One region of the Bradyrhizobium sp. CCBAU 53415 genome, then DNA from elsewhere that is predicted to be linked to it. Evidence: predicted binding sites of a transcription regulator. Region 1 holds the regulator's gene; each other region holds the start of a gene.
What was found. The regulator PhoB, encoded in region 1, activates phosphate uptake and scavenging genes when phosphate is short. The targets are predictions, from matches to a motif close to TGTCATNNANCTGTCAT.
Positions count from the first base shown of each region.

Region 1 (5,688 bases):
AGGCGGCTTGCGAGCTTCTCGCCGTCGGGGCTCTGGAACAGGTTCGACATGTGCCAGAGCTTCGTCGCCTGCTCCTGCAGCGCCTTGACCAGCGCGGGATGAACATGGCCGAGCGCATTCACCGCCACGCCCGAGGTGAAATCGAGATAGCGATCCCCATTGGTCGCGACCAGCCAGCAGCCTTCGCCGCGCTCGAAACCGAGGTCGGCCCTGGCGAAAACGGGGAGCAAATGCGGCGCGGCGCTGTTGGTCATGACGTCACTTGAATGTTGCGGACGGCGTGAAGCGTGCATTGCGCAACGCACCATTGCCCGGCCCGGAAAACGAAACGTGCCGCCTTTTAAGGGCGGCACGTGACGCTATCTTATGCCTGACAAGACGGGTGTCAATGCCGCCCGGAAAGCCTCGCGAAACGCTGAATCCGTAGTCTTGCGGTGCCGGTTTTGCGGGTTTTCACCACGGAACATGTGGAAGCGAGCCGGCGGACTCTTGCGCGGGAGTCACGCCATATTGTAGCGTTTGGACTGTCAGATACGATATCTCGTGCAGCGGTTCTGATCCCAAGAGTCCTCATGTACCGGCGTAAACGTTCGGGCGTCTTTGGTGCGCCCGGCGAGCCTTAAGGGATTCTGGCGGCACGGGTTTTCAAGGCTTAGGCATTCGCTGCGAAGGCTCCAGGATGGCAGGCTCGCAGCGAGGGAAAGGGTGCAATGACGGTTTTGACCTGGTCCGATGATCGCGTCGAGCAGCTGAAAAAGCTCTGGGAGGCCGGACTTTCGGCCAGCCAGATTGCGGCGGAGCTCGGCAATGTGACCCGCAATGCCGTGATCGGCAAAGTGCACCGGCTCGGCCTGTCCGGCCGCGCCAAGAGCCCTTCTTCGGCAGCGCCCCGGCCGCGCAAGGCACGGCCCGCGCAGCACATGATGCGGGTGACCCGCCCCGTTGCGCGCGGCAACACCGCGCTGGCGCAGGCCTTCGAGGTCGAGGTGGAGGCCGAGCCGGTCACCTACGACAACGTGGTGCCGATGAGCCAGCGACTGTCGCTGCTGGAATTGAACGAGGCGACCTGCCACTGGCCGGTCGGCGATCCCTCGAGCCCGGATTTCTTCTTCTGCGGCGGCAAGGCGCTGTCCGGCCTGCCCTACTGCGCCCAGCATTCGCGCGTGGCCTATCAGCCGGCGGCAGATCGCCGGCGCGCACCGGCCAAGCCGGGAACGCGGTAGGTTATCAGCGCGCCTCGTCAGCCGGCGCGCGAAAACGGCTCAACACATCGGATGTCGTCCCTGCCTGGTGCGCAATTGCGCACGGGGCGCAGGGACCCATAATCCCGGGGCGCTGTCATTGCACGGGATGATCACTCCGAGTCTTCGCCAAACCACTTCCTGTGGTTATGGGTCTCTGCGTTCGCAGGGACGACACTGAGAGTGTGATTGCACTACGCCAAACCAAAGTCTGCAAACCTTAGACTAAAGCGCGATGCGATCAGGATGAATCGTCATCGCGCTGTAGGTCGTCGTTTAAGCATGATCTTTTCGGAAAACCGCTGCGCACTTTTCCGGATCATGCTTTAGGTCTGCTCCGCCTTCGCAAAGCGATCGTCGAGCGCATAACCGGCGCCGCGGACGGTGCGGATCGGGTCCTGCTCGCGGCCGAGATTGAGCAGCTTGCGGAGACGACCGATATGAACGTCGACGGTGCGTTCATCGATGTAGATGTCGCGGCCCCAGACGCTGTCGAGCAGTTGCTCGCGCGAGAACACCCGGCCGGGATGCTCCAGGAAGAACTCCAGCAGGCGATATTCGGTCGGGCCGAGGTCGATCGGCCGGCCCGAACGCGCGACGCGGCGCTTGTCACGGTCGAGCTCGATGTCGCCATAGGCGAGCACCGTGGCGAGCCGCTCGGGGCTCGCGCGCCTGAGCAGACCCTTCACGCGCGCCAGCAGTTCCGGCACCGAGAATGGCTTGACGATATAGTCGTCGGCGCCGGTCGCAAGTCCCCGCACCCGCTCGCTCTCCTCGCCGCGGGCGGTGAGCATGATGATCGGCAGCTGCTTGGTCTCGGAGCGGGTGCGCAGCCGCCGGCACAGCTCGATGCCTGACAGGCCCGGCAGCATCCAGTCGAGCACGATCAGATCGGGAATGTGCTCCTTGAGGCGGGTGTCGGCGTCATCGCCGCGCATCACCGTCTCGACGTCATAGCCGTCGCCTTCGAGGTTGTAACGGAGAAGCTCGGTGAGAGCTTCCTCGTCCTCAACCACCATAATGCGTGCGCCCATGGTACCGTCGCTCCTTAAGTCTTCAGGTATTCGGTATCGTCGTGGCGAACGTGGTCATGTCGCCCTTCGGCCGCTTGTCGGTGATGGCCTGGCCCTCGATCATGTAGAACACGGTCTCGGCGATGTTGGTGGCATGGTCGCCGATCCGCTCGATGTTCTTGGCACAGAACATCAGGTGGATGCAGAACGAGATGTTGCGCGGATCCTCCATCATGTAGGTGAGGAGCTCGCGGAACAGCGAGGTGCAGATCGCGTCGACTTCCTCGTCGCCCTTCCACACCGCCATCGCCGCCGGCAGGTCGTGAGCGGCATAGGCGTCCAGCACCGACTTGACCTGCTGCTGCACGAGATCGGTCATGTGCTCCAGGCCGCGGAACAGCTTGAGCGGATGGAAGTCGGTCTCCAGCGCGGCGACGCGCTTGCCCATGTTCTTGGCGAGGTCGCCGATGCGCTCGAGATCGGTCGCAACGCGCATGGCGCCGACGATCTCGCGCAGGTCGACCGCCATCGGCTGGCGGCGGGCGATGGTGAGCACCGCGCGCTCCTCGATGCGCTTCTGCAGCATGTCGAGATCGGCGTCGGTGGCGACGACGCGCTGGCCGAGCGCGACGTCGCGGCGGATCAGCGCGTCGACGGAATCGACGATCATGCGCTCGGCGATCCCGCCCATTTCGGCGACCAGGCGGGTGAGCTCCTGGAGGTCGGTGTCAAAAGCCTTTGCGGTATGTTCAGTACCCATGTCCCGTCTCCTCAGCCGAACCGGCCGGTGATGTAATCCTGCGTTCGCCGGTCGGTCGGCGACGTGAAGATCTTGCTGGTGTCGTCGAACTCGATCAGCTCGCCAAGATACATGAAGGCGGTCTTGTCGGAGACGCGCGCGGCCTGCTGCATGTTGTGGGTGACGATCGCGATCGTGTAGTTCTCGGACAGTTCCTGGATCAGCTCCTCGACCTTGGCGGTCGAGATCGGATCGAGCGCCGAGCAGGGCTCGTCGAACAGGATCACCTCGGGGCGCACCGCGACGGTGCGGGCGATGCACAGGCGCTGCTGCTGGCCGCCCGAGAGCGACAGGCCGGAGGCGTTGAGCTTGTCCTTGACCTCGTTCCACAGCGCGCCGCCGCGCAGCGCCTTCTCGACGCGATCGTCCATCTCGGACTTCGAGATCTTCTCGTAGAGGCGGATGCCGAAGGCGATGTTCTCGTAGATCGTCATCGGGAACGGCGTCGGCTTCTGGAACACCATGCCGACCCGGGCGCGCAGCAGATTGAGGTCGAGCTTGGGGTCGAGAATGTTGGTCTGGTCGAGCAACAGCTGGCCGGTGGCGCGCTGGCCCGGATAGAGGTCGTACATCCGGTTGAAGATGCGCAGCAGGGTCGACTTGCCGCAGCCGGACGGGCCGATAAAGGCCGTGACGCGATTGGTACCCAGCGCCAGATTGATGTTCTTCAGCGCATGGTGCTCACCGTAGTAGAAATTGAGGTTGCGCGCGGTGACCTTGGCAGGCGCCTCGGGCAGCGGCTGCGAGCCGGGATGAACGGTCGGCGCGCTTACGGAAATAGACATTTCACTCATTTTGCGGTCCTCTCGGCACCAAGGATGCGGGCGCCAATGTTCAGGGCAAGCACAGTCAGGGTGATCAGCAGCGCCCCGCTCCAGGCGAGTTGCTTCCAGTAGGCGTAGGGGCTCTGCACGAAGTTGTTGATGGTCACCGGCAAGTTGGCCATCGTCTTGTCCAGGCTCAGGCTGAAGAACTGGTTGGACAGCGCGGTGAACAGCAGCGGCGCGGTCTCGCCGGCGACGCGGGCGGTGGCGAGCAGCACGCCGGTGATGAGGCCGGAGCGCGCCGCACGGTAGGCGATGCGCTTGATCACCAGCGAACGCGGCAGACCGAGTGCGCTGGCGGCTTCACGCAGCGGGTTCGGCACCAGCAGCAGCATGTCCTCCGTGGTGCGCACCACGACGGGGATCACGATCACGGCGAGCGCCAGCGCGCCGGCGATTGCCGAGAAGCCTCGCATCGGCACCACGACCGCACCATAGATGAACAGGCCGATGATGATCGAGGGCGCCGACAAGAGGATGTCGTTGATGAAACGGATCACCGAGGTCAGCTTGTCGTTGCGGCCGTATTCGGCGAGATAGGTACCGGCGAACATGCCGAGCGGCGCGCCGATGCCGACACCGATCACGGTCATGATCAGCGAGCCGACGATGGCGTTGCGCAGGCCGCCCTCGCTCGATCCGGGCGGCGGCGTGTCTGCGGTGAAGACCTGAAGGTTGAGCCCGGCCAGACCGTTGTAGAGCAGCGTGATCAGGATCAGCGCGAGCCAGGTGACGCCGAAGGCGGCGGCTGCGATGCAGAGGCCGCGTATGACGATGTCCCAGCGGCGGCGGCGCGAATAGATCGGGTTCATGGCTTCACTTTCCGGCCTTGGTTTCCAGGCGCATCAGCATCAGCCGCGCGGCCGCGAGCACGAAGAACGTCAGCACGAACAGCAGCAGACCGAGCAGGATCAGGCCGGACTGGTGCAGGCCGTCGCTCTCGGCGAACTCGGATGCGATCGCCGCTGAGATCGTGGTGCCCGGGGCGAAGATCGACGAGGAGATGCGGAACGAATTGCCGATGATGAAGGTCACGGCCATCGTCTCGCCGAGCGCGCGACCCAGCGCCAGCATGACACCGCCGATGATGCCGACGCGGGTGTAGGGGATCACCACGCTGCGCACGACTTCCCACGTGGTACAACCGACGCCGTAGGCGGCTTCCTTCAGCACCGGCGGCACCGTCTTGAACACGTCGACCGAGATCGAGGTGATGAAGGGCAGCACCATGATGGCGAGGATCAGCGAGGCGTTGAACAGGCTGAGATAGGACGGGGGACCGGCGAAGATCGCACCCAGCACAGGAACGCCGTCGAACACCCTGATCATGAAGGGCTGGAAGGTGTTGGCCAGGAACGGCCCGAGCACGAAAAAGCCCCACATGCCGTAGATAATCGAGGGAATGCCGGCGAGCAGCTCGATCGCCATGCCGATCGGGCGGCGCAGCCATTGCGGACAAAGCTCGGTGAGGAAGATCGCAATGCCGAGACCGACGGGAATGGCGATCAGCATCGCGATGAAGGAGGTGACGAGCGTGCCGTACATCGGCCCGAGCGCGCCGAGCACGGGCGGATCGGCCGACGGCGCCCAGCGCTGCGTCCACAGGAAGGAGAGGCCATATTCCTTGATCGCCGGGAACGCCCCGACGATCAGCGAGATGATGATGCCGCCGAGAATGAGCAGCACCGAGATCGCGGACAACCGCGTGATCCAATAGAAGGTGACGTCGCCGAGCTTGAACGCGCTCAAGGCCTTGGCGCGGTCATATGGACCGGCAGCATCAATCACATTGCTCTCGACAGCCATCTCAG
Region 1 is NZ_LBJF01000002.1:297,413-303,100, reverse strand. Features, by position in the region: gene XH87_RS07745 (aspartate aminotransferase family protein) at 1-254, opposite strand, end outside; gene XH87_RS07740 (GcrA family cell cycle regulator) at 711-1,223, shown strand; gene phoB (phosphate regulon transcriptional regulator PhoB) at 1,568-2,275, opposite strand; gene phoU (phosphate signaling complex protein PhoU) at 2,298-3,014, opposite strand; gene pstB (phosphate ABC transporter ATP-binding protein PstB) at 3,026-3,847, opposite strand; gene pstA (phosphate ABC transporter permease PstA) at 3,844-4,689, opposite strand; gene pstC (phosphate ABC transporter permease subunit PstC) at 4,694-5,683, opposite strand.

Region 2 (5,688 bases), on a different contig from region 1:
ACCACCCGATCCGCATCAACAACGGCAACACCGGCATCGTAAAGCCCAACAGCAATCCGGTGAACAAGATGCAAGTGCAAAACAAAGTGCTGAACAACCGTCCGCAGTTCAATGCGATGCCGAACCGCATGGTCAACAGCAACAACAACTTCCGGCAGTCGATGAACCAGGCGCCGAGCATGAACGGCGGCGGCAACCGTCGCGGCGGCTTCATGCATTGATCGCACGGAAGGCAGACGCGACAAAGGGGCAGAGCCGCAATGCTCTGCCCCTTCTTCATGTCAGCTCTTGAGCATCGTCATTCGGGGATGCGCCGAAGGCGCAGGCCCGGAAATCCATCGTGCGGCAGGGTCGGTTGAGAAATGGACCCCAGGCTCTCGCTTCGCGAGCGCCGGAATGACGACTAAGCCACCAGCTCGGCAAACAAATCCGCGTCGACATTGCCGCCGGAGAGCACGATGACGACATTCTTCCCAGCGACCTCGAGACGTCCCGCCAGCAGCGCGGCGAGGCCCACGGCACCACCGGGCTCCACCACGAGCTTGAGCTCGCGATAGGCGAACGCAACGGCAGCCCCCACTTCGGCATCGGACGCCGTGACACCACGCGCGAGCAGCTTGCTGTTGATTGCAAACGTCATCTCGCCGGGCATCAAGGCCATCAGCGCGTCGCAGATGGTGCGGCCGGCCGGTGGATGCGGCTCACGGTGGCCGGCGCTCAGCGAAATGCCGTGATCGTCGAATGCCTCGGGCTCGGCCACCACGATCTCGGCCAGCGGGTAGCGCGCCTTCACGGCGGTCGCGACGCCCGCGATCAGGCCGCCGCCGGAGGCCGGCGCCACCACGATGTCGGGGCTGAGGCCGAGCGCTGCCATGTCCTCGGCGACCTCGCGGCCGGCGGTGCCCTGCCCCGCGATCACGAAGGGATCGTCATAGGGTTTCACAAGTGTGGCGCCGCGCTTCTCGGCGATGCCGCGCGAGATCGCCTCGCGGTCGTCACGGTCGCGGTCATACAGCACGACCTCGGCGCCGTAGGATTTGGTGCGCTCGCGCTTCGACAGCGGCGCATCCGCCGGCATCACGATGGTTGCCTGCATGTCGAGGATCTTAGCCGCGGCCGCCACCCCTTGGGCATGGTTGCCCGAGGAGAACGCGACGACGCCGCCGGCGCGCTTGTCCTGCGGGATCGAGAACACTTTGTTGAAGGCGCCACGGAACTTGAACGAGCCGGTGCGCTGGAGCATCTCCGGCTTCAAGAACACCTTGGCGCCGACGCGCTCGTTGAGCACGGGAAACGACAACAGCGGGGTGCGGATGGCGTAAGGCGCGATCACGCGCGCCGCGGCATCGATGTCGGCAGGGCCGACCGGAAGGAGCTGTTCGGTCATGGCGGAATGTTATCGCGGCCGATGAGGCCCGGGCAAGACACCTCCGCGAGAGGTTTTACCTGCTCAGGCGACCCGGCGCGGCTGTTCCGCGCTGGTCCGGCCGGGCAGCACCGCCCCGACCGCCTGGATGCTGTCGATGAAGACCCGGGCCGAGGCTTCCCAGGTGTAATTGGCGGCGAACGCGACGCAGTCCTGCCGACAGATGTCGAGCGCGGCGAAGCAGGCACTGCGCAGATCGTGATCGAGCGCGCCGACCGGCGCAACGCCGATCACGTCGCGGGGGCCCCTCACCGGAAAGGCCGCGACCGGCAGGCCGCTGGCGAGCGCTTCCAGCAGGACCAGGCCGAACGTGTCGGTCTTGCTGGGGAACACGAACACGTCGGCGGCCGCGTAGATTTCCGCCAGCGCCTCGCCGTGCTTCTCGCCGAGGAAGATCGCGTCGGGATAGGCCTGTTCGAGCGAGGCCCGCGCCGGGCCGTCACCGACGATGACCTTGGTGCCGGGCAGGTCGAGGTCGAGGAAGGCCTCGAGATTCTTCTCCACCGCGACCCGGCCGACCGATAGGAACACCGGTGCCGGCAGGCAGAGATCGATGGCACGGGGATGGAACAGGCCGGTATCGACCCCGCGCGGCCACAGCACGACATTGTCGAAACCGCGGTCGGTCAGTTCGCGGGCCAGCGCCGGCGTTGCCGCCATCACGGCACGGCTGGGCGCGTGGAATCGGCGCAGCGCGCGCCAGATCAGCGAGCCCGGCACCGGCACGCGGGCGCGGACATATTCGGGGAAACGGGTGTGGAAGCTGGTCGTGAACGGCAGCTTGCGCTGGCGGCAATAGCGGCGGACCATCAGGCCGATCGGCCCTTCCGTCGCGATGTGGATGCTGTCCGGGCGCGCTTCCTCGATCAGCCCGGCGATCCGGGCCGGCCGCGGCATGGCGAGCCGCACGTCGCGATAGCTCGGCATCGCGAAGGTGCGGAACGATTGCGGCGTCAGGAACGCGAATTCGACGTCGAGCCCTTTGGCGGCGTCGGCAAGCTTGGTCAGCGTCCGAACCACACCATTGACTTGCGGGTGCCAGGCGTCGGTCGCGACCAGGATGCGCATCATGCGGGCCTTGTCACGCGGCTCTTGCCGCGACCTGCGGAACGGCTGCCGGCCTCTGCAAATGATCCGCCCAGGTGATGATCTCGAAATGCCCGTCGTCATGCTCGACCAGGGCCGTGCAGCTCTCGACCCAGTCGCCGCAATTCATGTAGCGGATGCCGGCCTCGTCGCGGATGACGGCGTAATGGATGTGGCCGCAGATCACGCCGTCAGCATCGTGGCGCCGCGCCTCGGCCGCGAGCGCCTGCTCGAACGCGCCGATATAGTTGACGGCGTTCTTGACCTTCTGCTTGGCCCATTGCGACAGCGACCAATAGGGCACGCCGAACAGGCGGCGGAAGAAGTTGACGAGGCGGTTCATCTGGATCGCGAGGTCGTAGGCCTTGTCGCCGAGATGGGCGAGCCAGCGGGCGTTCTGCACCACGAGATCGAAGATGTCGCCGTGGATGACGAGATAGCGCTTGCCGTCGGTGCCGGTGTGAACTGTGTTCTCGACGACGTCGATGCCGCCGAAATGCGTACCATAATAGTTGCGCAGGAACTCGTCGTGATTGCCGGGGATGTAGATGATCTTGGCGCCCTTGCGCGCCTTGCGCAAAAGCTTCTGGACGAGGTCGTTATGCGACTGCGGCCAGTGCCAGCTCGATTTCAGCGCCCAGCCGTCGACGATGTCGCCGACGAGATAGATCGTGTCGGCGTCGTGGTGGCGCAGGAAGTCGAGCAGAAGATCGGCTTGAGAACCGCGGGCTCCGAGATGGACGTCGGAGATGAACAAGGTGCGAAAGCGCCGCTCCGGGCTCTCGTCACTCATATCGTAACTTCCCATGCGCCAGCCTGTAACAATGTCCCGTGACAGGGGGATGACCGATTGAACCTTGAGGCACCTCAGATACGAATCAAACTTCGCCTCGCCCGCCCCGCGAATATCAGTCGCATGCGACAATCAGGCGACATGGCGCCGCAGAAGGTGATCGTCATGCCCGGGCTTGTCCCGGGCATCCACGTTCTTCGTGCTGCGTGGCAAGGCGTGGATGGCCGGGACAGGCCATGACGATGTGGGGGCTAGCGTGCCCCCAACGTGCACCGCGGCGGCGCTGCCGCGGGCGGCCCGCCTCAGTAGAATCTGTGGAAATGATGGATCGGCCCGTGGCCGTGCCCGACGCTGAAGCGGTCGGCGGCGCCGATCGCGGCGCTGATCCAGGACTTGGCATGGCGCACGGCGTTTTCCAGGTCTTCGCCCTTGGCCAGCCCGGCCGCGATCGCCGAGGACAGCGAGCAGCCGGTGCCATGGGTGTTGCGGGTGGCGATGCGCGGCGCCGCGAGCGCGATGGTGCTTTCCGCACCGACCAGATAGTCGATGCTCTCCGCGCCCTCCCCATGTCCGCCCTTGACCAGGACGGCGCGGCAGCCGAGCGCCAGCAGACGGCGTCCCTGGCTTTCGATCTCGGCCTCGCTCCCCGCGACCGGCTGGTCGAGCAGAGCCGCGGCCTCCGGCAGGTTCGGCGTGATCACGGCGGCCAGCGGTATCAGCCTGGTGCGCAGGGCGTTGACGGCCTCCGCGGCCAGCAGGCGGTCGCCGGAGGTCGCCACCATCACGGGATCGAGCACGATGTGCCGGGGCCGCCAGCGCGACAGCGCGGCCGCGATGGCATCGATGCTGGCGACTTGGGCCACCATGCCGATCTTCACCGCGCCAATTTCGAGATCGGAGAACACGGCGTCGACCTGTTCGGTGACGAACTCGGCCGGCACCGCGTGAATGCCGGTAACGCCGCGCGTGTTCTGCGCCGTCAGCGCCGTGATCACGGAGGCGCCGTAGACGCCGAGCGCGGCAAAGGTCTTCAGATCCGCCTGGATGCCGGCGCCGCCGCTCGAATCGGAGCCGGCGATGGTGATTGCGACCGGGGTCGTCATGACGATTTTCCGCGTTTTCAAGCCATGGCCCGTCTTAGCAAGCCCGCGCCAAACCCGGCAAGTTCGCTTGCTAAATCCGGCCGGTTTTGGCCTATTAGCCGGAAGAATACGCTTTCGGAGTGCCCGCGATGGTTCCTTTTTTTGTTCAGATCAAATGCAAGCTCGGCCAGTCCTATACGGTGGCCAATGCGCTTGCCGAAGCCGAGATCGCCTCCGAGATCTACTCCACGGCCGGCCAATACGACCTCCTGGTGAAGTTCTACGTCGACAAGGACACCGACATCGGCCATTTCGTCAACGAGAAGGTGCAGGTGCTGCCGGGTATCCAGGACACCCTCACCATCATCACCTTCAAGGCGTTCGGCACGGGCTAGCGTTTGCTACGCTAGCTCGCCTGCTTGCGTTTCGGCGGCGTCGGCCCGTCCACCGGTGGCAGCGATTTGAGATACTCCGCCATCGCCGCGAGATCCTGGTCCGGCAATTGCGAGGTGTTCTTGATCACGCGCGTCATCGCGCCGCCGACGCTGTCGCCGTCCGGCAACTCACCCGTCTTGAGGAAATTGGCGAGATCCTTCGCGCTCCACTCGCCAAGGCGCTTCTGGGTGATGTTCGGAACCCATCCCTCGCCTTCCGGATTCGGACCGCCGGCAAACCGCTGGCCGGCGATGATGCCTCCCAGCGCATTGCGCGGGCTGTGGCACTCGGCGCAATGACCAAAGCTGTTGACGAGATAGGCGCCGCGATTCCATTGCGGCGACTTGCTGCCGTCGGCAACGAAAGGCTTGCCGTCCATGAACAGGAACTTCCAAATGCCGATGTTACGGCGGATGTCGAAGGGAAAGCCGACGTCGTGGTCGCGCACCTTGCCTGCAACCGCCGGCAACGTTTTCAGATACGCGAAGAGATCAAGCACGTCCTCGCGCCTGGCGTGCTGATAGGACGTATAGGGAAACGCCGGAAAGTAATGCTGTCCGGCCGGCGAAACCCCGTGCATCACAGCATTGACGAAATCGGCGTCGGTCCATTTGCCGATGCCGTCGTTCGGATCGGGTGAGATGTTCGGCGCGTAGAACGTTCCAAACGGCGACTTGATCGCGACGCCGCCGCCAAGCCTGAGACGATCAGGCTGATTGGGAACGGCATGGCAGGACGCGCAGCCGCCGGCGTTGAACATCACCTCGCCGTTGGCGAGATCGGGCACATGGGCCGGTGCATTGGCCGCGGCCGCCACCACCGGCGCGCTGAGCCACCAATAGACGCCGGCCGCAGCGACCGCGGCG
Region 2 is NZ_LBJF01000001.1:968,198-973,885, reverse strand. Features, by position in the region: gene XH87_RS04485 (caspase family protein) at 1-221, shown strand, start outside; gene XH87_RS04480 (threonine/serine dehydratase) at 404-1,387, opposite strand; gene XH87_RS04475 (glycosyltransferase family 4 protein) at 1,451-2,494, opposite strand; gene XH87_RS04470 (UDP-2,3-diacylglucosamine diphosphatase) at 2,508-3,320, opposite strand; gene thiD (bifunctional hydroxymethylpyrimidine kinase/phosphomethylpyrimidine kinase) at 3,608-4,408, opposite strand; gene XH87_RS04460 (Lrp/AsnC ligand binding domain-containing protein) at 4,537-4,782, shown strand; gene XH87_RS04455 (c-type cytochrome) at 4,794-5,688, opposite strand, start outside.
Region 2: a site for PhoB is predicted at 3,344-3,360, ahead of XH87_RS04470 (UDP-2,3-diacylglucosamine diphosphatase). Genes of this name have one in related genera too.

Region 3 (5,688 bases), on a different contig from region 1:
TCATCGGAGCCGGCGTGGTCGGGCTCGCGGTGGCCCGGAAGCTCGCCCAGGCCGGGCGCGAGGTCATCGTGCTCGAGGAAGCCGAGGCCATCGGCACCATTACCTCCTCGCGCAACAGCGAGGTGATCCATGCCGGCATCTACTACCGCGCCGGGAGCTGGATGGCGCGCATGTGCGTCAGCGGCAAGCACGCGCTCTACCGCTATTGCGCCGAGCGCGGCATCCCCCACAAGAATTGCGGCAAGCTGATCGTCGCGACCAATGCGAAGGAAACCGAGAAGCTGCAATTGATCAAGGCGCACGCCGAGGCCAATGGCGTGCTCGACATGCAGCTGCTCACGGGCGAGGCGGCACGCGCGCTGGAGCCGGCGCTCGCCTGCGATGCCGCGCTGCTCTCGCCCTCGACCGGGATCATCGACAGCCACGCCTACATGCTCTCGCTGCGCGGCGAGGCCGAGGACGCCGGCGCGGCCTTCGCGTTTCACACCCCGCTGATCCGCGCCAAGGCGACGGCCGGCGTCGTCGAGGTCGAGGCCGGCGGCGAAGCGCCGATGACGTTGCAATGCAGCCTCCTCGTCAACGCCGCCGGGCTGTCGGCGACGACGGTGGCGCGCAACATCGACGGCATGCCGCTGGACCGGATTCCGCCGGCCTATCTCGCCAAGGGAAACTACTTCAGCTGCAACGCCAAGGCGCCGTTCTCGCACCTGATCTATCCGGTGCCCGAACCCGGCGGGCTAGGAGTACATCTGACCCTGGACATGGCAGGGCAGGCACGCTTCGGTCCCGACGTCGAGTGGATCGAGGCGATCAACTACGAGGTCGATCCGTCACGCGCCGAGCGCTTCTATCCGGCGATCCGCAAGTACTGGCCGACGCTGCCCGACGGGGCGCTGATGCCGAGCTATTCGGGCATCCGCCCGAAGATCGTGCCGCCGGCGGTGGCCACGCAGGACTTTTTGATGCAGGGCCCGCGCGATCACGGCGTCGCAGGCTTGATCAACCTGTTCGGTATCGAATCCCCGGGACTGACGTCGTCGCTCGCGATCGCCGACCACGTCGCCGAGCTCGCAGACATCTAGAGCGTTTTCGAGGGAAGTGCATACCGGCTGGCGTCAAGACAGCGCATCCAGACAAGGCAGGCGCCGCGCGAGCATCTTGCGCGGTTCGACCTTGCGGCAGGGATGAGCACGAACGCTTTCATCCCTGCGTGAAAGGATGTGATCAACTCTACGCTATTACGGGGGCTGCTAGTGGAGCGTATCGCCTTGCTTCAGACGCTCGATCTGGTCCTTGACCATCAACTTCCGGCGCTTCAATTCAACAATTTGCAGGTCGTCTGTTGAAAGGTGCACGAGAGCTTCGTGCAATTCGTTTTCGAGAAGTTTGTGCTTCCGTTCCAATTCAACAAGATGTGCCTGAATTGTCATTCGAAACCTCCTCGGTAGGGTTGAACCTCAGGATTCGATCCGGACGAACAAGTCTACATCACCGATTCGTCCTGTCGATGGGTATCCGTCATCGCAGCGTCATTTTTGAAAGTTCATGTGCAACGAAGCGTGACTAAGGGAACCACGCGGGAAAAATCCATGATATCAATGCGCCTGCGCAACGCCGCAGCTACCTGCAGAAATATGCTGCGGGAGATCGGCGAGCGAGGGTCGCAGATCGCTTGCGATCACGCTGCGCAAGGACGATAATTTCCACAGGGCATCCACAGCCCAGATCTCACGCCTATCGGCTTTTGGCCACCGCAGACATGACCAATGAAGACGAGCGTGAGCTCGAAGCCGAGCTCACCCGGTTGCAGCAGGAACACCGAGATCTCGACGCAGCGATCGATGCACTGCATCAATCGCCGGCCCCCGACCTATTGCGGTTACAGCGGCTGAAGAAGCGCAAGCTGTTGTTGCGTGACCGCATAGCGTTCATCGAAGACCAGATTACCCCCGACATCATAGCCTGATCCGCGAGCCGGCCTCGCTACGGCTCAGCCGCAGGAATCCGCTTGACTCAAAAAGAACAAAATAGGAACATTCCAGAGAACCCAACTCCTCAGAAGACGCCTAAGCCCACGACACGAGGACAACGCAGATGTCGGCAACGCCCCTTCTCGACAACAGCCATTATGAACAGGCCTGTGATCAGGCGATCGCGATGTGTGACGGCAATCTGCGCAGCACGATCAAGGCACTGATCATGGCCAATGAATATCTCGAAGCCGAGTTGGAGGAATTGCAGGCGGCGATTTCCGCCGGCTGTGTTCCGGAAACTTCGCGCGGCAGGATGCGGGGCGGAAGCAGCGCCGCCTGAGTTTCATCTTTGGAGCAACGCCATGTCGGATGTGACCTATTACGTTGCAATGCCCTTCTTGATCGATGCCGACGGCTCGCCGGTCGCGGGCACTGCCGAGGAATGCCAGAGCTCGGCCGCCGCGCTGCGACGCGCCGAGATATTGGCACACGGTGCCGGCCACATCGGCGCGGTCGCGTTCAGCCGCAGCGGCGATCCCATGACCGGCGAATTCGGCGACGCCAGGCTGCTGCGTAAATTCGGCAGCGTGCCGGAAGATCTGGGGACACTGTAAGTTCAGCTGCCGATCAGCCTGATCCGCGGCTCGTGCCGCCGACACGCCTTGCGCACGTACATGGCGGCATCCGCCTCCTCCAGGGCGCGGCCGGCGTCGGACTGCGCCCCCAGCAGCGCGACGCCGGCGGAGGCGCCCGCGGTCACGTGTTGGCCGCGAAAGACGAAGGACAATTCGTCGATCGCCTGCTCGAAAGCCGCGGCCTTCGCCTTGGCATCGGTCTCGGTGAGATTCCAGAGCAGCAGCGCGAATTCGTCGCCGCCGAGCCGGCCAACCACGTCAGAGGCGCGGACCTGCCGCGTCAGCGTGGCGACGATCGCCTTGAGCACCTCGTCGCCGGCGGCATGACCGAATGAATCGTTGATCGGCTTCAGCCGATCGACGTCGAGCACGATCAGCGCCCCGCTGGCGCGGTAGCGCTTCATATAGGCGATGGCGCGCGCGAGCTCGCGCTCGAAGCCGCGCCGGTTGGGAATCGCGAGCAGGAAATCGGTGTCGGCCGCAGCTTCCAGTTCCGCGACCCGGCGCTGCGCCTCCTTGAGCTTGGTCCGCAAGCCCCGGATTGTCGCCCTGACGTCCCTGGCTCCATCATCGCCCGACGCGGCACGCCGCGGCGGCCTCGCCGGACGCCCGGTCAGCCGCTTGAGGGCGGCTTTGGATCGGTCGGTGCTGGTCTTCCGGCCCGTTTTGGCCTTCGCAGCACTCGCCCTTCTTGGTTTCTTCATGGGCACCTGCTCAATGAAGGCTTGCGGGGATTCACCAAGACAGGATAGTGGATTCCCTTCTCCTTGCCACCGCCTTGCGAGCCGCCGGCCGGAACCGTTAATCTGGCCCATCATTCTGTTTTTCCGGACACAATTGACGTCATGACCGCGCCGATCGCCATCATCATGGGAAGCCAGTCGGACTGGGACACGATGCGGCATGCCGCCGACACGCTCGAAGCGCTCGGAATTGCCGCCGACAGCCGCGTCGTCTCGGCACACCGCACCCCCGACCGGCTGTTTTCTTTCGCCAAGGGCGCCAAGGCTGCGGGTTACAAGGTCATCATTGCCGGCGCCGGTGGCGCTGCACACCTGCCCGGCATGGCGGCGGCGTTGACGGAACTCCCCGTATTCGGCGTTCCCGTCGAATCCAAGACGCTCAAAGGCGTCGATTCGCTCTATTCGATCGTCCAGATGCCAGCGGGCATTCCGGTCGGCACCCTCGCCATCGGCAAGGCCGGAGCGATCAACGCCGCGCTGCTTGCAGCCGCCGTGCTGGCATTGTCCGACCCGGCCTTGTCCGATCGCCTCGCCGCCTGGCGCAAGGCGCAGACTGAGGCGGTCGCCGAGCGCCCGGAGGACAAGGCGTGACCGACACCAGGCACGTGAAGCTGAAGCCCGGCGACACCATCGGAATCCTCGGCGGCGGACAATTGGGCCGAATGCTGGCCATGGCTGCGGCCCGGCTCGGCCTGCGCTGCCAGGTGTTCTCGCCCGATCCGGACTCGCCGGCCTTCGACGTTGTGCTGAACGCAACCTGCGCCGAATATGCCGATGTCGAAGCGCTCGAGCTGTTCGCGAGCGACGTCGACGTCATCACCTACGAATTCGAGAACGTGCCCGCAGCGGCCGCGATGGTGCTGGATGCCCGCCGCCCGGTGCTGCCCAACCGCAGGATCCTCGAGACCACCCAGGACCGGCTTGCCGAGAAGGATTTCGTCACGCGGCTCGGCATCGGCACCGCAGCCTATGCCGACGTCACCTCCGTCTCCTCGCTGCGCGAGGCGATCGCCAGGATCGGGCTTCCGGCCGTGCTGAAAACCCGCCGCTTCGGTTATGACGGCAAGGGCCAGGCCATCATCCGCGAGGGCGATGACATCGCGAAGGTGTGGACCAGCCTCGCCACCAAATCGGCGATCCTGGAGGCCTTTGTGCCGTTCGAGCGCGAGATCTCCGTGATTGCCGCGCGCTCGGCCGCAGGCGAGGTCGAATGCTTCGACGTCACCGAGAACGAGCACCGCGACCACATTCTGAAGATATCCCGCGCGCCCGCGCCGATCCCGGATGCGCTCGCCGAGGAGGCGCGCAGCATCGGCGGCAAGATCGCGGGCGCGCTCGACTATGTCGGCGTGCTCGCTGTCGAGATGTTCGTGCTCTCCAATGGCACCGGACCGAAGGTGCTGGTCAACGAGATCGCTCCGCGCGTGCACAATTCCGGACACTGGACGCTCGATGGCGCCTCCGTCTCGCAGTTCGAGCAGCACATCCGCGCCATCGCCGGCTGGCCGCTCGGCAAGCCCCTGCGCCACGGCGAGGTCGTCACCATGACCAACCTGATCGGCGACGAGATCAACGACTACGAAAACTGGCTGAGCGTGCCGGGCGCGACCGTGCACATCTACGGCAAGGGCACGCCGCGCCCCGGCCGCAAGATGGGCCACGTCACCCAGGTGCACCCCACCACAGGCAAGTAGCGGGACCGCAGCTTCGACCTGCGATCCCGCCTTGCGATCATGCCGCCTTCACGCCCGCGACGACGCCGGTGGGCTCCTCGCTGAGCCAGCGATAGATCACCCCGCCCAGCGCGCCGCCAATCAGCGGAGCAACCCAGAACAGCCAGAGCTGCGACAGCGCCCAGCCGCCGACGAACAGTGCCGGGCCCGTGCTGCGCGCCGGGTTCACCGAGGTGTTGGTGACGGGGATGCTGACGAGATGGATCATCACCAGCGCGAGCCCGATCGCGAGCGGTGCGAAGCCCGCCGGCGCGCGGCCATGGGTTGCACCCATGATGATGAACAGGAACATCATGGTCATCACCACCTCGGTGAGGAAGCACACGATCATGCTGTACTGGCCAGGCGAATGCGCGTCATAGCCGTTGGAAGCAAAGCCCTTGCCGACGTCGAATCCCGGTGCCCCGCTCGCGATGACATAGAGGAGCGATGCGGCAACGATCGCGCCCGCCACCTGGGCGATCACGTAAGGCAGGACCTGACCCGCCGGAAAGCGGCCACCGGCCGCGAGACCAACCGTGACGGCCGGGTTGAGATGGCAGCCCGAGATGTGGCCGATCGCATAGGCCATGGTGACCACGCTCAGTCCGAAGGCGAGGGAGAC
Region 3 is NZ_LBJF01000024.1:52,703-58,390, forward strand. Features, by position in the region: gene XH87_RS18510 (NAD(P)/FAD-dependent oxidoreductase) at 1-1,082, shown strand, start outside; gene XH87_RS18515 (YdcH family protein) at 1,251-1,430, opposite strand; gene XH87_RS18520 (YdcH family protein) at 1,760-1,966, shown strand; gene XH87_RS18525 (hypothetical protein) at 2,095-2,313, shown strand; gene XH87_RS18530 (hypothetical protein) at 2,336-2,587, shown strand; gene XH87_RS18535 (GGDEF domain-containing protein) at 2,590-3,312, opposite strand; gene purE (5-(carboxyamino)imidazole ribonucleotide mutase) at 3,454-3,942, shown strand; gene XH87_RS18545 (5-(carboxyamino)imidazole ribonucleotide synthase) at 3,939-5,045, shown strand; gene aqpZ (aquaporin Z) at 5,083-5,688, opposite strand, start outside.
Region 3: a site for PhoB is predicted at 1,517-1,533, ahead of XH87_RS18515 (YdcH family protein). Genes of this name have one in related genera too.

Region 4 (5,688 bases), on a different contig from region 1:
ACCAACACGAGCGCAACTCGGCGAAGAGATCACCTATCGTATTCAGCTCATGATCGGGCCGCCGGTACTTCGCGCCGTCCGCTTGCGATGGAACGCTCTCGACCGTGAGCTGGAGAGTCTCGCCGAATGGAAACGGGATTTCGGTGATGCAAGGCCCCTGAAAAGGCCCGCCGCACGGCTCGTACGAGAACGGCTCCTCTTCGAGAGGGCGGCGCCACGCATCGGCCGGTGCCGGCAGGATTGCCACAAGGAGGAACACAAGGATGGAACGCCACATGATCAAGAAACCGCAGGACCCGCTCCGATGGAAATCGGCACCGGCCGCCCCCGTATCAAGCCTGCGCTCGTTCACATGCGCGTTCAAATCCGCTATTGAGGTCAAGCTGGGGCATGGCAGCGGAGGGTATGGCTGCACGGCGGAGGGACGTGGCCGCCCTACCCCTTCTTCTTGACGTCCTTGACGTTGGAGAACTCGATGCCCTCGGCGCGCTCTTTGGTATAGCCGAGGTAGAACTCGTTCCGGGCGAGATAGACGGGATCGCCGTCGACGTCGTCGGCGATGCTGGAGGTGTTGGCGGCGATGAAGGTGTCGAGCTTCTTGCGGTCCTCCGAGGAGACCCAGCGCGCCAGCTGAAATTCGCTGACCTCGAACTCGACCGGCAGCGAATATTCCGCCTCCAGCCGCGCCTTCAGCACGTCGAGCTGCAGCGCACCGACCACACCGACCAGCGCCGGCGCGCCGTCGCGCGGGCGGAACACCTGCACCACGCCCTCTTCCGACATCTGCTGCAGCGCTTCCTTCAGCTTCTTCGCCTTCATCGCGTCGGTGAGCCGCACCCGGCGGACGATTTCCGGAGCGAAGCTCGGCACGCCGACGAAGTTGAAATCCTCACCTTCCGTCAGCGTATCGCCGATGCGCAGCGTGCCGTGATTGGGAATGCCGACGACGTCGCCGGCGAAGGCTTCGTCCGCCACCGAACGGTCCTGGGCGAAGAAGAACTGCGGGCTCGAGAGCGGCATGCTCTTGCCGGTGCGTACGAGCTTCGCCTTCATGCCGCGGCTGAGCTTGCCGGAGCAGAGCCGCGCGAAGGCGATGCGGTCACGGTGGTTCGGATCCATGTTGGCCTGGATCTTGAACACGAAGGCGCTCATGCGCGGATCGGTGGCCTCGACCTTGCGCTGATCGCTGTCCTGCGCACGCGGCTCGGGTGCGAACTTGCCGAGGCCTTCGAGGAGGTCGCCGACCCCGAAATTGCGCAGCGCGCTGCCGAAATAAACCGGCGTCAGATGGCCTTCGCGGAACGCTTCGAGCTCGAACGGCTTTGACGCCTCGGTGACGAGCTCGAGCTCGTCCTTCACGGCAGAGACGTCGAGATTGGCGTTGAGCTTGGCCAGTTCTTCGATCTCGATCTGCTGTGCCGCGCCGGTCTTGGCGCCGCCGCCTTCGAGCAGGCGCACCCCGCCATTGACGACATCATAGGTGCCGAGGAAGTCGCGGCCGCGACCGACCGGCCAGGTCATCGGCGTGGTGTCGAGCGCCAGCGTCTTCTCGATCTCGTCGAGCAACTCGAAGACGTCGCGGCTTTCGCGGTCCATCTTGTTGATGAAGGTGATGATGGGAATATCGCGCAGGCGGCACACCTCGAACAGCTTCCGGGTGCGCGCCTCGATGCCCTTGGCAGCGTCGATCACCATCACGGCGGAATCGACCGCGGTGAGCGTGCGGTAGGTGTCTTCCGAAAAGTCCTCGTGGCCCGGCGTGTCCAGGAGGTTGAACACGAGGCCTTCGAACTCGAAGGTCATCACCGAGGTCACGACCGAGATGCCGCGCTCGCGCTCGATCTTCATCCAGTCGGAACGCGTATTGCGGCGCTCGCCCTTGGCCTTGACCTGGCCGGCGAGATTGATGGCGCCACCGAACAGCAGCAGCTTCTCGGTCAGCGTGGTCTTGCCGGCGTCAGGGTGGGAGATGATCGCAAAGGTCCGCCGCCGCGCCACTTCAGCGGCAAGCGGGGAACGGGCCGGCGATTCGGCTGTGGTGATCGCGATGTCGGACATGGCGGGAGCGTGTGGCAGGGAAAACGGGCCTGATCAAGCCTCATTTGGTGATTGCGGAGCCATTCGGCCAGCCCCATATCGGCTTTCGGGAAGGACGGCCTTCCGTTTCTCAGCACCTCAGCCGCGGGGACGACCCTGCCTAAATGGAGGGTCGTCATGGCCTGGAGCATCCTGTTTGTCGCCGGTCTTCTGGAGATCACCTGGGCGATCGGCCTGAAATACACTGAGGGTTTCACCAGGATCATTCCGTCGGCGATCACCCTGGTTGCCATGGCCGGCAGCGTCATCCTGCTCGGACTTGCGCTCAAATCCCTTCCGGTCGGAACCGCCTATGCGGTCTGGACCGGCATCGGCGCGGTCGGCACCGCGACGCTCGGCATCGTCCTGTTCGGCGAGCCGGCAACGGCCTTCCGTCTTGCCAGCATCGCGCTGATCGTCGCCGGGATTGCCGGGCTGAAATTCGTCACCTGACGGAGATCTGGACCAGCCACCAGGTCAGCGCCGCGACGATGGCCGAGGCCGGGATCGTGATCACCCAGGCATAGACGATCGAGCTGGCGACGTTCCAGCGCACCGCCGAGACGCGGCGGGCGGCGCCGACGCCGACGATGGCGCCGGTGATGGTGTGGGTGGTCGAGACAGGAACCCCGAGATAGGTCGCCATGAACAGGGTCGCGGCGCCGCCCGTCTCGGCGCAAAAGCCCTGCATCGGGGTCAATTTCGTGATGCGCAGGCCCATGGTGCGGACGATGCGCCAGCCGCCCATCAGCGTGCCCAGCGCCATCGCCGCCTGGCACGATAGCACCACCCAGAACGGCACCGAGAAGTCGCTGCCGAGATACCCTTGCGAATAGAGCAGCACCGCGATGATGCCCATGGTCTTCTGTGCGTCGTTGCCGCCGTGGCCGAGCGAATAGAGCGAGGCGGAGGCGAATTGCAGGATGCGGAAAGCGCGATCGACCGCGAACGGCGTCGAGCGCACGGAGGCCCAGGACACAATCGCCACCAGCATCATTGCGAGCAGGAAACCGACCAGCGGCGACAGCACGATCGCCAGCACCGTCTTGGACAGGCCGCTCCAGACCGCCGCAGAAATCCCCGCCTTGGCCATGCCGCCGCCGACGAGCCCGCCGATCAACGCGTGCGACGAGGAGGACGGGATGCCGAGCGCCCAGGTCACGAGGTTCCAGACGATGGCACCCATGAGCGCGGCGAAAATCACCTGGGCATCGACGATCGAGGGATCGATGATGCCGGTGCCGATGGTCTGGGCGACGTGCAGCCCGAACACCATGAAGGCCACGAAATTGAAGAACGCGGCCCAGAACACCGCGAATTGCGGCCGCAGCACGCGGGTCGAGACGATGGTCGCGATCGAATTGGCGGCGTCGTGCAGGCCGTTCAGGAAGTCGAACAGCAGCGCGACGGCAATCAAGCCGACCAGGACGGGAAGACCCAACGCGGCATCCACGGCAACCCTGCCTTAAACCTTGCGCATGATCTGTGCGGAAAACCGCGGCACACTTTTCCGGATCATGCGTTACACTTGCTCAATGACGATGCTGTTGATCTCGTTCGCGACGTCGTCGAAGCGATCGGCCACCTTTTCGAGGTGGTCGTAGATCTCGACGCCGACGATGAAGTCCATTGCATTGCCCTCGCGATGCTTGAGGAACAGCTCCTTCAGACCGATGTCGTGGAGATCGTCGACCCGGCCCTCCAGCTTGCCGAGCTCTTCGGTGATGGCGGACAGCATGGCGACGTTCGGGCCGATCGATTGCATCAGCGGCAGCGCACGCCCGACCAGATTGGCGCACTCGATCAGGAGCCCGCCGATCTCGCGCATGGGAGGCTCGAAGGTGCGAACCTCGAACAGCATGACCGCCTTGGCCGTTTGCTGCATCTGGTCGATGGCATCGTCCATCGACGTGATGAGGTTCTTGATGTCGCCGCGGTCGAACGGGGTGATGAAGGTGCGGCGCACCGCCGTCAGCACCTCACGCGTGATGTTGTCGGCATCGTTCTCGAACTGGTTGACGCGCTGGCAATAGACCGGCGTCTCCTCGCCTCCATTGAGCATGCCCTGGAGCGCGATCGCCCCCTGGATCACCGTCTGGGCATGCCGGTCGAACAGGTCGAAGAACCGTTCCTCCTTGGGCAGGAACGCACGAAACCATCGCATCATGGGGATAGGCTACCGGTTGGAAATGGCCAGGCCCGAAGGGACCGTCACAAAACTGTCATAGACCATTTTCGATCCGCGCGCGTGTCATCTCACGCCCGCGGAGCCGGGTCATCCACCGCTTTCAAGCGACCTTTAAACTAATGTTAAATCAGATACTTAGAGCGATCGCCGGAAGTAATGCGCGATTTCGCCGATGACGCCCCGGCGGAACGTGAGCACACAGATCACGAAGATCGAACCCTGAATGACCGTCACCCACTGACCGAAGCCCGCCAGATATTGCTGCATGGCGATGATCACGAAGGCGCCGACCACCGGCCCGAAGATGGTGCCGAGACCGCCAACCAGCGTCATCAGCACGACCTCGCCCGACATCGTCCAATGCACGTCAGTGAGCGAGGCGTTCTGCGCCACGAACACCTTCAGCGCGCCGGCAAAGCCGGCCAGCGTCCCCGACAGGACGAACGCCAGGAACTTGTACTGGTCGGTGCGGTAGCCGAGCGAGATCGCGCGCGGCTCGTTCTCGCGGATCGCCTTCAGGACTTCGCCGAATGGCGAGTTGATGATGCGGAAGATCAAGAGGAAGCCGGCGAGGAAGCCCGCCAGCACGACGTAGTACAGCACCGTGGGCTTGGACAGATCGAAGACGCCAAACATGTGCCCCTGCGGAATGCCCTGGATGCCGTCCTCACCGTGGGTGAACGGGGCCTGGAGGTAGATGAAATACAGGAGCTGCGACAGCGCCAGCGTGATCATCGAAAAATAGATGCCCTGGCGGCGGATCGAGATGTAGCCCGTGATGATCGAGAGCACGAAAGCCGCGGCGATGCCGACGAGAATTCCGAGCTCGGGCGGCAACGCCCACACCTTCAGCGCATGCGCGCTGCAATAGCCGGCGGTGCCCAGGAACATCGCGTGGCCGAAGGACAGCAATCCGCCATAGCCGATCAGCAGATTGAAGGCGCAGGCGAGCAGCGCAAAGCACAGCGCCTGCATCACGAAGAACGGGTAGACTCCCGTGAACGGCACCGCTGCCAGCAGCAGCGCCATCATCACGAATACGATCATCTCGTCGCGCATCGCGCGAGGGGTTGTCGGCAGCGTGTCGTCCGTCAGGGTTGTCATGTCAGGCCGCCCTTCCCGTCAATCCCGTTGGCTTCACCAGGAGCACCAGCACCATCAGCACGAACACGACGGTGTTGGAGGCCTCGGGGTAGAAATATTTGGTCAGGCCCTCGATCACGCCGAGCGCAAAGCCGGTGATGATGGAACCCATGATTGATCCCATGCCGCCGATCACGACCACCGCGAACACGACGATGATGAGATCGGCGCCCATCAGCGGCCGCACCTGGTTGATCGGCGCCGAGAGCACGCCCGCGAGCGCGGCCAGGCCGACGCCGAGGCCGTAGGTCAGCGTGATCATGCGCGGCACGTTGATGCCG
Region 4 is NZ_LBJF01000023.1:313,915-319,602, reverse strand. Features, by position in the region: gene XH87_RS17365 (hypothetical protein) at 1-277, opposite strand, end outside; gene XH87_RS17360 (peptide chain release factor 3) at 436-2,058, opposite strand; gene sugE (quaternary ammonium compound efflux SMR transporter SugE) at 2,215-2,529, shown strand; gene XH87_RS17350 (inorganic phosphate transporter) at 2,522-3,529, opposite strand; gene XH87_RS17345 (DUF47 domain-containing protein) at 3,599-4,243, opposite strand; gene XH87_RS17340 (branched-chain amino acid ABC transporter permease) at 4,400-5,368, opposite strand; gene XH87_RS17335 (branched-chain amino acid ABC transporter permease) at 5,370-5,688, opposite strand, start outside.
Region 4: a site for PhoB is predicted at 4,286-4,302, ahead of XH87_RS17345 (DUF47 domain-containing protein). Genes of this name have one in related genera too.